2 regions of the Vibrio sp. KUL80 genome follow, and region 1 is predicted to be linked to the other one. Evidence: predicted binding sites of a transcription regulator. Region 1 holds the regulator's gene; the other holds the start of a gene.
The links. Region 1 encodes CRP, which controls carbon source genes, mostly activating them, when cyclic AMP is high. Its sites were predicted from a motif close to TGTGANNNNNNTCACA; they were not measured.

Region 1 (4,271 bases):
ATTCCGCAAGATGTTCAACATGATGAGCATCAAGCCCGCGTTTATTGAAGGTGACAGTTTTCACCGCTTTACTCGTCCAGAGATGGATATCGAGATCCGCAAGGCGAAAGAGCAAGGCAAACACATCAGTTACTTTGGTCCTCAAGCCAACGACTTCCCTGCTCTAGAAGAGTTTTTTCGCAACTATGGGCAAAATGGTACGGGGCAGTTTCGCCGCTACCTGCATACCTTTGATGAAGCCGTACCCTACAATCAAATGCCAGGCACCTTTACCCCATGGCAAGACCTGCCAGAAAATAGCGATGTGCTGTTTTATGAAGGCCTGCATGGTGGCGTCGTCGACGGTGATGTGAATGCCGCTCAGCACGTTGACCTGCTGATTGGCATGGTGCCTATCGTTAACCTCGAGTGGATTCAAAAGTTCGTGCGAGATACCCGTGATCGCGGTCACTCAAGAGAAGCGGTCACCGATTCGATTGTTCGTTCAATGGATGACTACTTAAGCTATATCACGCCACAGTTTTCACGCACTCACATCAACTTCCAGCGTGTACCCACCGTCGATACCTCCAACCCGCTCAACGCTAAAGGCATTCCGAGCTTGGATGAAAGTTTTGTGGTAATTCGCCTGCGTGGTATCAAGAATGTCGACTTCCCTTACCTGCTCGCCATGATTGATGGCTCGTTTATGTCTCGCCACAACACCATAGTGGTCCCTGGGGGTAAGATGAGTTTTGCGATGGAATTAATCGTCAGGCCAATACTTCAACAGCTCATAGAAACCGGCAAAATAGGTTAGGTTTTGTGAGCCGAATCTCGATGATTTTTTATACCGTGATCATGTGCACAGTTTTGTATAGATAAATGGGCTTATGACACGATTAAAATCAAGAAAAGTGGCGCAAAAAAGGATACTATTTCTTTGAAACAGAAGATCGCTTGCGCCATCTTCAAAGTGCTTTTATGCTAGTAAGTCTTAACAAACGGGCTTGCTAACAAATATGGAAAGCAGCAAGCATACCCTGCAGAGGAAGTAAGATATATGGTTCTAGGTAAACCTCAAACCGACCCAACGTTAGAGTGGTTCCTTTCACACTGCCACATTCACAAGTATCCATCGAAGAGCACGCTAATCCACGCGGGCGAAAAAGCAGAGACGCTTTACTACATCGTAAAAGGTTCTGTAGCGGTACTTATCAAAGATGAAGAAGGCAAAGAGATGATCTTGTCTTACCTTAACCAAGGTGACTTCATTGGTGAACTAGGCCTGTTCGAAGAAGACCAAGAACGTACAGCATGGGTACGAGCAAAATCACCTTGTGAAGTTGCGGAAATCTCATTCAAGAAGTTCCGTCAGCTTATCCAAGTTAACCCAGACATTCTAATGCGCTTATCTGCTCAGATGGCAAGTCGTCTACAAGTGACTAGCCAAAAAGTAGGTGACCTAGCGTTCCTAGACGTAACGGGTCGTATTGCACAGACGCTACTAAACCTAGCGAAACAACCAGATGCAATGACTCACCCAGACGGCATGCAAATCAAGATCACTCGTCAAGAGATTGGCCAAATCGTTGGTTGTTCTCGTGAAACAGTAGGTCGTATTCTTAAGATGCTAGAAGAGCAGAACCTAATTTCTGCACACGGTAAAACTATCGTGGTTTACGGTACTCGCTAAGAGCGCGTCGCAAGATTTAAAAAGCCACCTTCGGGTGGCTTTTTTGTTTTTATATTGTCACCCCTGCGCAGGCAGGGGTCTTCTTAAAGCGCACACCAAGCCTCGAGTAGATTCCTGCCTACGCACTGAGGGATCCCCATTTTTCAGAACAACGGTTGGTCGATAATTCTCAGATAGTTTTTTGAGAGTATCGCCAACCCACTGCTAAATAATCGAATCAACTGTGCTTTGCTTGTATCTAATATCATGTTTTTGGTTAGCGTTAGGAATGACAAAACACGTTTTGATTTAGTCGTATTTGCTTGATATTTTTGATTAATACCTTTCCTTTCAGACGCAAAACCGATCACCCATAAAACGAGAGTTGCGATACAAGCAATCAAACAAAGTATGGAGATCCGCTCTGAGTTCTGTGTCTGGCTGTGGTGCCAAGAAAACCCATAGCGTTGGCTTTTATCATCCCTAAAGTTTTGTTCGATTTGCATTCTTTTGCTGTAGTAAATCACAGCTTTCATTGGACTTAACTTCGAGTCGTTGGTTACTAATATCCAAGGCTCTTTCGCAATGGACTTATATGTCCTTTCTGCGTCAGGATAAATACCTTTGTTTCGTTGTTTTATCTTATGCCGGTTTTTTGCTTTCCCCTTGTAGCTAACAAAAGAGCACGATACTTGGCTCTTCGATGTTTTTCCAAGTAACCCATCACCCAGCTTTTTAGCCTTTATGTTCGCATTTTTTCCAAGCTCTGAAACTGAACACCATGAGCTACCATCAACTTTTCCAAAAATCCGACCACGTACTCGACCGAGATAATACCAGCCGAGGCTCTCTATTTTTTTGAACCACGGTGTCTTAAATCCGCCATCTGTGACGATATAGACAGTTTTGTTGGCGGGAAGCATCGTAGCTAAAACGTCGAGAAATTGATTATGGATATGTTCCTTCTCTTGGTTGTCTTGCGTCACGACCGTGTTGTAGATAGGAATGGCCCTACCATCTACTAGCAAGCTAGCTCTTAGAAGCCAATGTTCACGGTTACAACACCCACTCCAATCTACTGCAACCACATAGCACGGAAGCTTAGCGAATAAGCCTTTGAACAAGGCTCGATAAATACTATCTCGTTCACTATGGAGTTTTTGGTTACCGAGAAGTCTATCGATACGTTTGATTTTGTGTTTAACGGAGGTTAAGCCTTCGAGACAACGACCGATAGCCGTCAGACTCAACTCATTAGAACGAATAAGTGCGTTACTAGCGGTCAGTAATGAATTTACCCTAGCTTGATTGAAATCAGCTAGAGATTGGTGGAGGGTTTTGTGGCAAAATTTAGTAATAAGCATGGCATCGTGAGTTGTACTTTTGTTTTTTGGCGATTACATAAGATCACAACTCGCCATGCTTGTCATTTTTTGGGGATTCGTCAGTGCCTACGCAGGAATGACGCGTGTTGAAAGTACTTTTAACCCCAAATTATCGTCACCTCTGCGCAGGCAGAGGTCTTCTTCAAGCGCGCACTAAGCCTCAATACTCGGGCGCACGACCAGTGGAATGACGAGCGTTGAGAGTACTTCTAACCCCAAATTATCGTCACCCCTGCGCAGGCAGGGGTCTTCTTAAAGCGCGCACCAAGCCTCAAGTAGATTCCTGCCTACACAGGAATGACGCGTGTTGAAGGGATGACGAGTTTTGAGAGTACTACTAACCCAAAACTATCGTCACCCCTGCGCAGGCAGGGGTCTTCTTTAAGCGCGTACCAAGCCTCGAGTAGATTCCTGCCTGCGTAGGCGCACGGCTAATGGAATGACGGCGCTGTGGGGTTTATCGTTACTGATGCGTACTCTCAAAAATTTTGTCCGCCGATGCAGCAACAAAACCTTGGTAGTAACTGCCATCGGCTAACTGATAGCGCTTAGCAAACTCATAGAAGCCACCAGGAATCACCTGGTCACCATCAGTAAATGCCACGGACACTTTGTCTGCCATCGTCGAGGATTGCTCCAAAAGAACCTCTGGTGAGCCTTTTACCTCACCACCTGATTCATTTATCGCAAACCCTGCATCACGAAGGTGCTGGTTTACACCAACAACCTCTGCAAAGCGATCAAGCTGGTTCACGCTCACCGTAAAGTGATTCGCGCCATAACCATGAGCGGCAAGCCATGAGGCATACTCGCTCTCTTGTGCCAGTGTTTGGAAGTCTTGATAGCTTAGATCCCACAAGCGGCCACCATATAAGAACTCAGCAGAAGATAGCTTAGCGCTGTCCACCTGAGCCACTAGCTTAGCCACGATATCTTGTAGCGATTTAGAGCACTCTTCTACTCGCAATTCACTGATAAACACCTTAGGAAGCAAAGCGTCGCTATGCTCCAGGTGAATCGCAGTCAGCTTTTTGGATTCAAAGTCGTATTGACCACTCACCTCGTAACCAAGGTCTAGAAACGGCTTAGCCAGCGTGTCGATACCCAGCGGTGCGACATTAAAGGTTCGCAGAGCAATATGGTCATTGATTAGAGACTCATCTTCTCTCAGCAAGTCATGAACCTTGTGAGCTGAAGGACATAAGCGAGTAATGTAGTCTTGCCACAAATGG
Region 2 (4,271 bases), 370 kb from region 1:
CGCAGCTGTGTTACCCACAGCCGTTTTCGCGTCATGACATAGTGCGATCACTTTCTCGTTAGTGTCGTCGTCATTTAGCGTGGTTAGATCCATAAGTTTTAGTGCACGTAGAGCTGCTGATTTTAAATCGCTCATTTCTATCTCCGGTCAATATATTCAATTAATTACCTGACAAACACGTCAGCAATAAATGAACGGACTTGGTTCCTTGAAGACTCGGCTCGGCAAACTCGCTGCCTCACCAATTGCTATCCCTGTCACCGCACAGTACCTGCTCGTTTAGATCACCTGATTCCTATCTGTGGTGAGAACTGGCTCTGGCTGAATAACTCATCAATTGTCTGTGTCATTACCTTAAACACACGATGAGTTACTGAGTAGCCTATACAGTATAGGAGTGATCTCAAAAACGGTAGTACCGATTAAAACGCAAACGGTTTGTATCTCAAAAAAGTTCCGTTGTCCATCATTCATCCCTTATCCCAAAAGGACTATTGAGGTTTTCTGGCCCCCAAAAACCAAAAAAGCCCCGCAGCAATTTCTTGCTACGGGGCGATTTAATACGGCGTCTATATACTAATTACCTTAACGCGAGCAATTACATGCCAGCAAGGCTTAGACAGAAACCAGCGATCGTTGCTGCCATCAAGTTAGATAGCGTACCTGCGATTACTGCTTTCACACCCATGCGAGCGATATCACCGCGACGCTTAGGTGCAAGGCTACCCAGACCACCTAGTAGGATTGCGATAGAAGACAGGTTCGCAAAACCACATAGAGCGAATGAGATGATTGCTTTAGTTTTCTCAGAAAGAACAACTGGAGCTGCTTCACCTAGGTATGGTGCGAAGTTCGCGTATGCTACGAATTCGTTCGCAACCGTCTTCATACCGATGAACTCACCAGCGATTGTCGCTTCAGACCATGGCACACCTAGTAGGAATGCAAGTGGTGAGAAGATCCAACCTAGAATCATTTCTAGACGTAGCTCAGGCATACCAACCCAGCCACCGATGCCACCAAGCATACCGTTAACTAGAGCGATAAGACCGATGAATGCGATTAGCATTGCACCTACGTTCAGTGCTAGTTGAAGACCTGCAGATGCACCGCCCGCTGCTGCGTCGATAACGTTAGCTGGCTTGTCTTCACCTTCAGCTTGCATGCTGTGTAGTTGTTCTACTGGCTCGTCTGTTTCTGGCTTGATGATCTTAGCGAATAGAAGACCACCAGGTGCTGCCATGAAAGATGCTGCTACTAGGTACTCGATTGGCACGCCCATAGAAGCGTAACCTGCAAGTACACCACCAGCGATAGAAGCTAGACCACCACACATTACAGCGAATAGCTCAGATTGAGTCATCTTAGGTACGAAAGGACGTACAACTAGAGGTGCTTCGGTTTGACCTACGAAAATGTTAGCTGCCGCTGACATAGATTCCGCACGAGATGTACCTAGCGCTTTTTGCAGACCGCCACCAAGAATCTTGATAACCCACTGCATTACACCTAGGTAGTAAAGTACAGAAATTAGCGCAGAGAAAAAGATTAGTGTAGGTAGTACACGGAAAGCGAAGATGAAACCGCCGCCGCCGAATACTTCAAACATCTTGTCAGAAACAAGACCACCGAATAGGAATGACGTACCGTCGTTACCGTAGTTAATCACGCTAGATACAGCGTCAGAGAAGCTACGTAGGATCTCTTGACCCCAAGGTACGTAAAGAACGAATGCACCTAGTGCAAATTGGATAGCAAATGCGCCAGCCACAGTTCTGATATTAATAGCTTTGCGGTTATCCGATAGTAGTACTGCGATTGCAATAAGCACTACCATACCAACCAGGCTCATAAACAGGCTCATAGTTTATGACTTCCTTATATAATAAATTTGGCGTGTAACAAAAATTGAAGCTCAAAAGCGGGGGCGATTATACAAACCCACAGAAAAGAAAGTAGTACCCCCCTCACACTTTCGTTCTGAACACATGGGAGATACACTGAGATTTGTGATCAACATCACAAATAGACTCTGCAAACGTTTTCGAATTCACAATTTAAGCGAATTTAAATCACAAAAATTAAACGTAGATTTGCTATTGACATCCAATTGTGAGGCAACCGTTTGCTCGGATTCATTTCTCAACTCAATTAAAGAAGATAGCACCAAACTTATCATTTTGGGCTCATTAGGACTGCCCTGATAACCACTTAATGGCATATCAGGAGCGTCTGTTTCTATTAACAAACTTTCCAAAGGCAAAGCCGCTATCGTCGCGCGTGTTTTCTTTGCTCTTTCGTAGGTAATGACACCGCCTACGCCAATTTTTAAACCCAGTTTTACGAAGTCCATCGCTTGTTGCAGACTGCCACTAAAGCCATGTACAACTCCGCCATATTTCGGTTGAGTTTGCTTGAGCAATACCACAAGGTCTTGATGAGCCTTTCGACAATGGAGTAATACTGGCAACTTGCAGTGGTTGGCTAACGTTATCTGAGCTTCTAGAACCTGCTTTTGAAAGGCTTCACCTTCACGACCGTGATAAAAGTCGAGCCCGCACTCGCCAATCGCCACACATTTTTCTGGAACCTGTTCCTCAACCCGTTGAGCGAGTCGCTCGAGACTGCTTTTCGTAACGCCATCTAAAAACTGCGGATGAAAACCTAATGCATAATGGATCTGGTCGTAGTCTGTCGAGAGCTTTCTAATTCGATCCCAGTTCGCTTCATTGATCCCAGGGACAACAATTTTCTGCACACCAGCACTCTTGGCATCGAGAAGTACCTGTTGGAGCTCTTTTTTATCAGCAAGCAGATCGAGATGACAGTGACTATCTATCATCGCGGTTGGGCTCTTTTTTGTATGGAACGCAGCTGCGTTTGTTCTCTGGAGTGAGACCGAGAGAGGCACACCATTCGTCATACTTCTTTAGCCATTTCTTCATTAACTTCAACATGATGAATCCCAAAAAAAGGTGTAATCGATTGCAGTATTTAGCGCGTTGCGCCTCGCTATACAAAGGATAGCTGCAATAGTTAGAGTTTTATCACTAAGTTGTGACTTATACCTCAATGCTGCCATGCAAAGCGTTTTTTTTGCACAAGCAAACGATAAAATGACACGCATTGTTTGTAAACTGTTCGGTTTGCTTGTGGCTGGCCAGATCATGTTTTTACAAACGACTACTTTCTAGGCAAATTATTTTGGATACGCCTAGCCTATCGAATCGTCAATGATGCCCCATCATTCGACACTATAAGGGAATTGATCGTGAAAAAAACTATTCTAAAAATGTCTGCACTCGCAGTGGCAGTTACTTCATTTGGTGCATTCGCAGCAAAACCAGCAGTGGTTTACGATACAGCCGGTAAATTCGACAAATCATTCAACGAAGCCGTGTTCCAAAATGGTGTAAAAGTCTTCAATGCAGATAAAGGCATTAAAGTACGTGAATTTGAACCACAGAATGAGGCACAGCGCGAACAAGGTCTGCGCCGTCTAGCGAGCCGTGGATTCACACCAATCGTTGCTGTTGGCTTCAACATGGCTTCAGCGGTAGAAAAGGTTGCCACTGAATTCCCAGACATTCAATTCACGATCATCGACATGGTGGTTGATAAACCAAACGTGCAATCTATTGTATTTAAAGAGCATGAAGGTTCATTCCTAGTCGGCGCACTTGCCGCTAAAGCATCGAAAACCGCGAAGGTTGGCTTCGTAGGTGGCATGGACATTCCGCTAATTCGTAAGTTTGAGTGTGGCTACCGCCAAGGTGCGAAATACGCAAACCCACAAATCGAAACCTTCCAAAACATGACTGGCTCTACACCAGCAGCGTTTGCTGATCCAGCAAAAGGCTCTGAGCTTGCGAAATCACAGTTCTCTAAAGGCGCGGACGTTATCTACGCAGCAGCAGGCGGCACAGGTATGGGTGTTTACCAAGCAGCGAAAGATGCGGGCAACTTCGCTATCGGTGTTGACTCAAACCAAAACCACCTACAACCAGGCACTATGCTGACGTCAATGGTTAAGAAAGTAGGCGTTGCCGCTTACAACACGTGGGAAGAAGCAGAGCAAGGTAACTGGGAAGCAGGCATCAAGGTGCTAGGTCTTAAAGAAGGTGCAGTTGAGTGGGCATACGATGACTACAACAAAGACCTTATCACACCAGAAATGAAAGAGTACCTAGATGGCCTCAAAGCTGACATCGTTTCAGGCAAGATCGCCGTTCACGACTACATGTCAGACAACACGTGTAACATCTAAACGC

Region 2: a site for CRP is predicted at 2,009-2,024, ahead of AC6I8U_RS03230 (NupC/NupG family nucleoside CNT transporter). Genes of this name have one in related genera too.

Annotation. Positions count from the first base shown of each region.
Region 1 covers NZ_AP045841.1:336,971-341,241, reverse strand. Annotated here, with positions in the region: gene AC6I8U_RS01520 (phosphoribulokinase) at 1-799, shown strand, start outside; gene crp (cAMP-activated global transcriptional regulator CRP) at 1,043-1,675, shown strand; gene AC6I8U_RS01510 (IS4 family transposase) at 1,819-3,018, opposite strand; gene AC6I8U_RS01505 (DUF1338 domain-containing protein) at 3,503-4,271, opposite strand, start outside.
Region 2 covers NZ_AP045841.1:707,142-711,412, reverse strand. Annotated here, with positions in the region: gene deoC (deoxyribose-phosphate aldolase) at 1-135, opposite strand, end outside; gene AC6I8U_RS03230 (NupC/NupG family nucleoside CNT transporter) at 599-1,864, opposite strand; gene AC6I8U_RS03225 (TatD family hydrolase) at 2,051-2,842, opposite strand; gene AC6I8U_RS03220 (DUF5363 family protein) at 2,832-2,957, opposite strand; gene AC6I8U_RS03215 (BMP family lipoprotein) at 3,272-4,267, shown strand.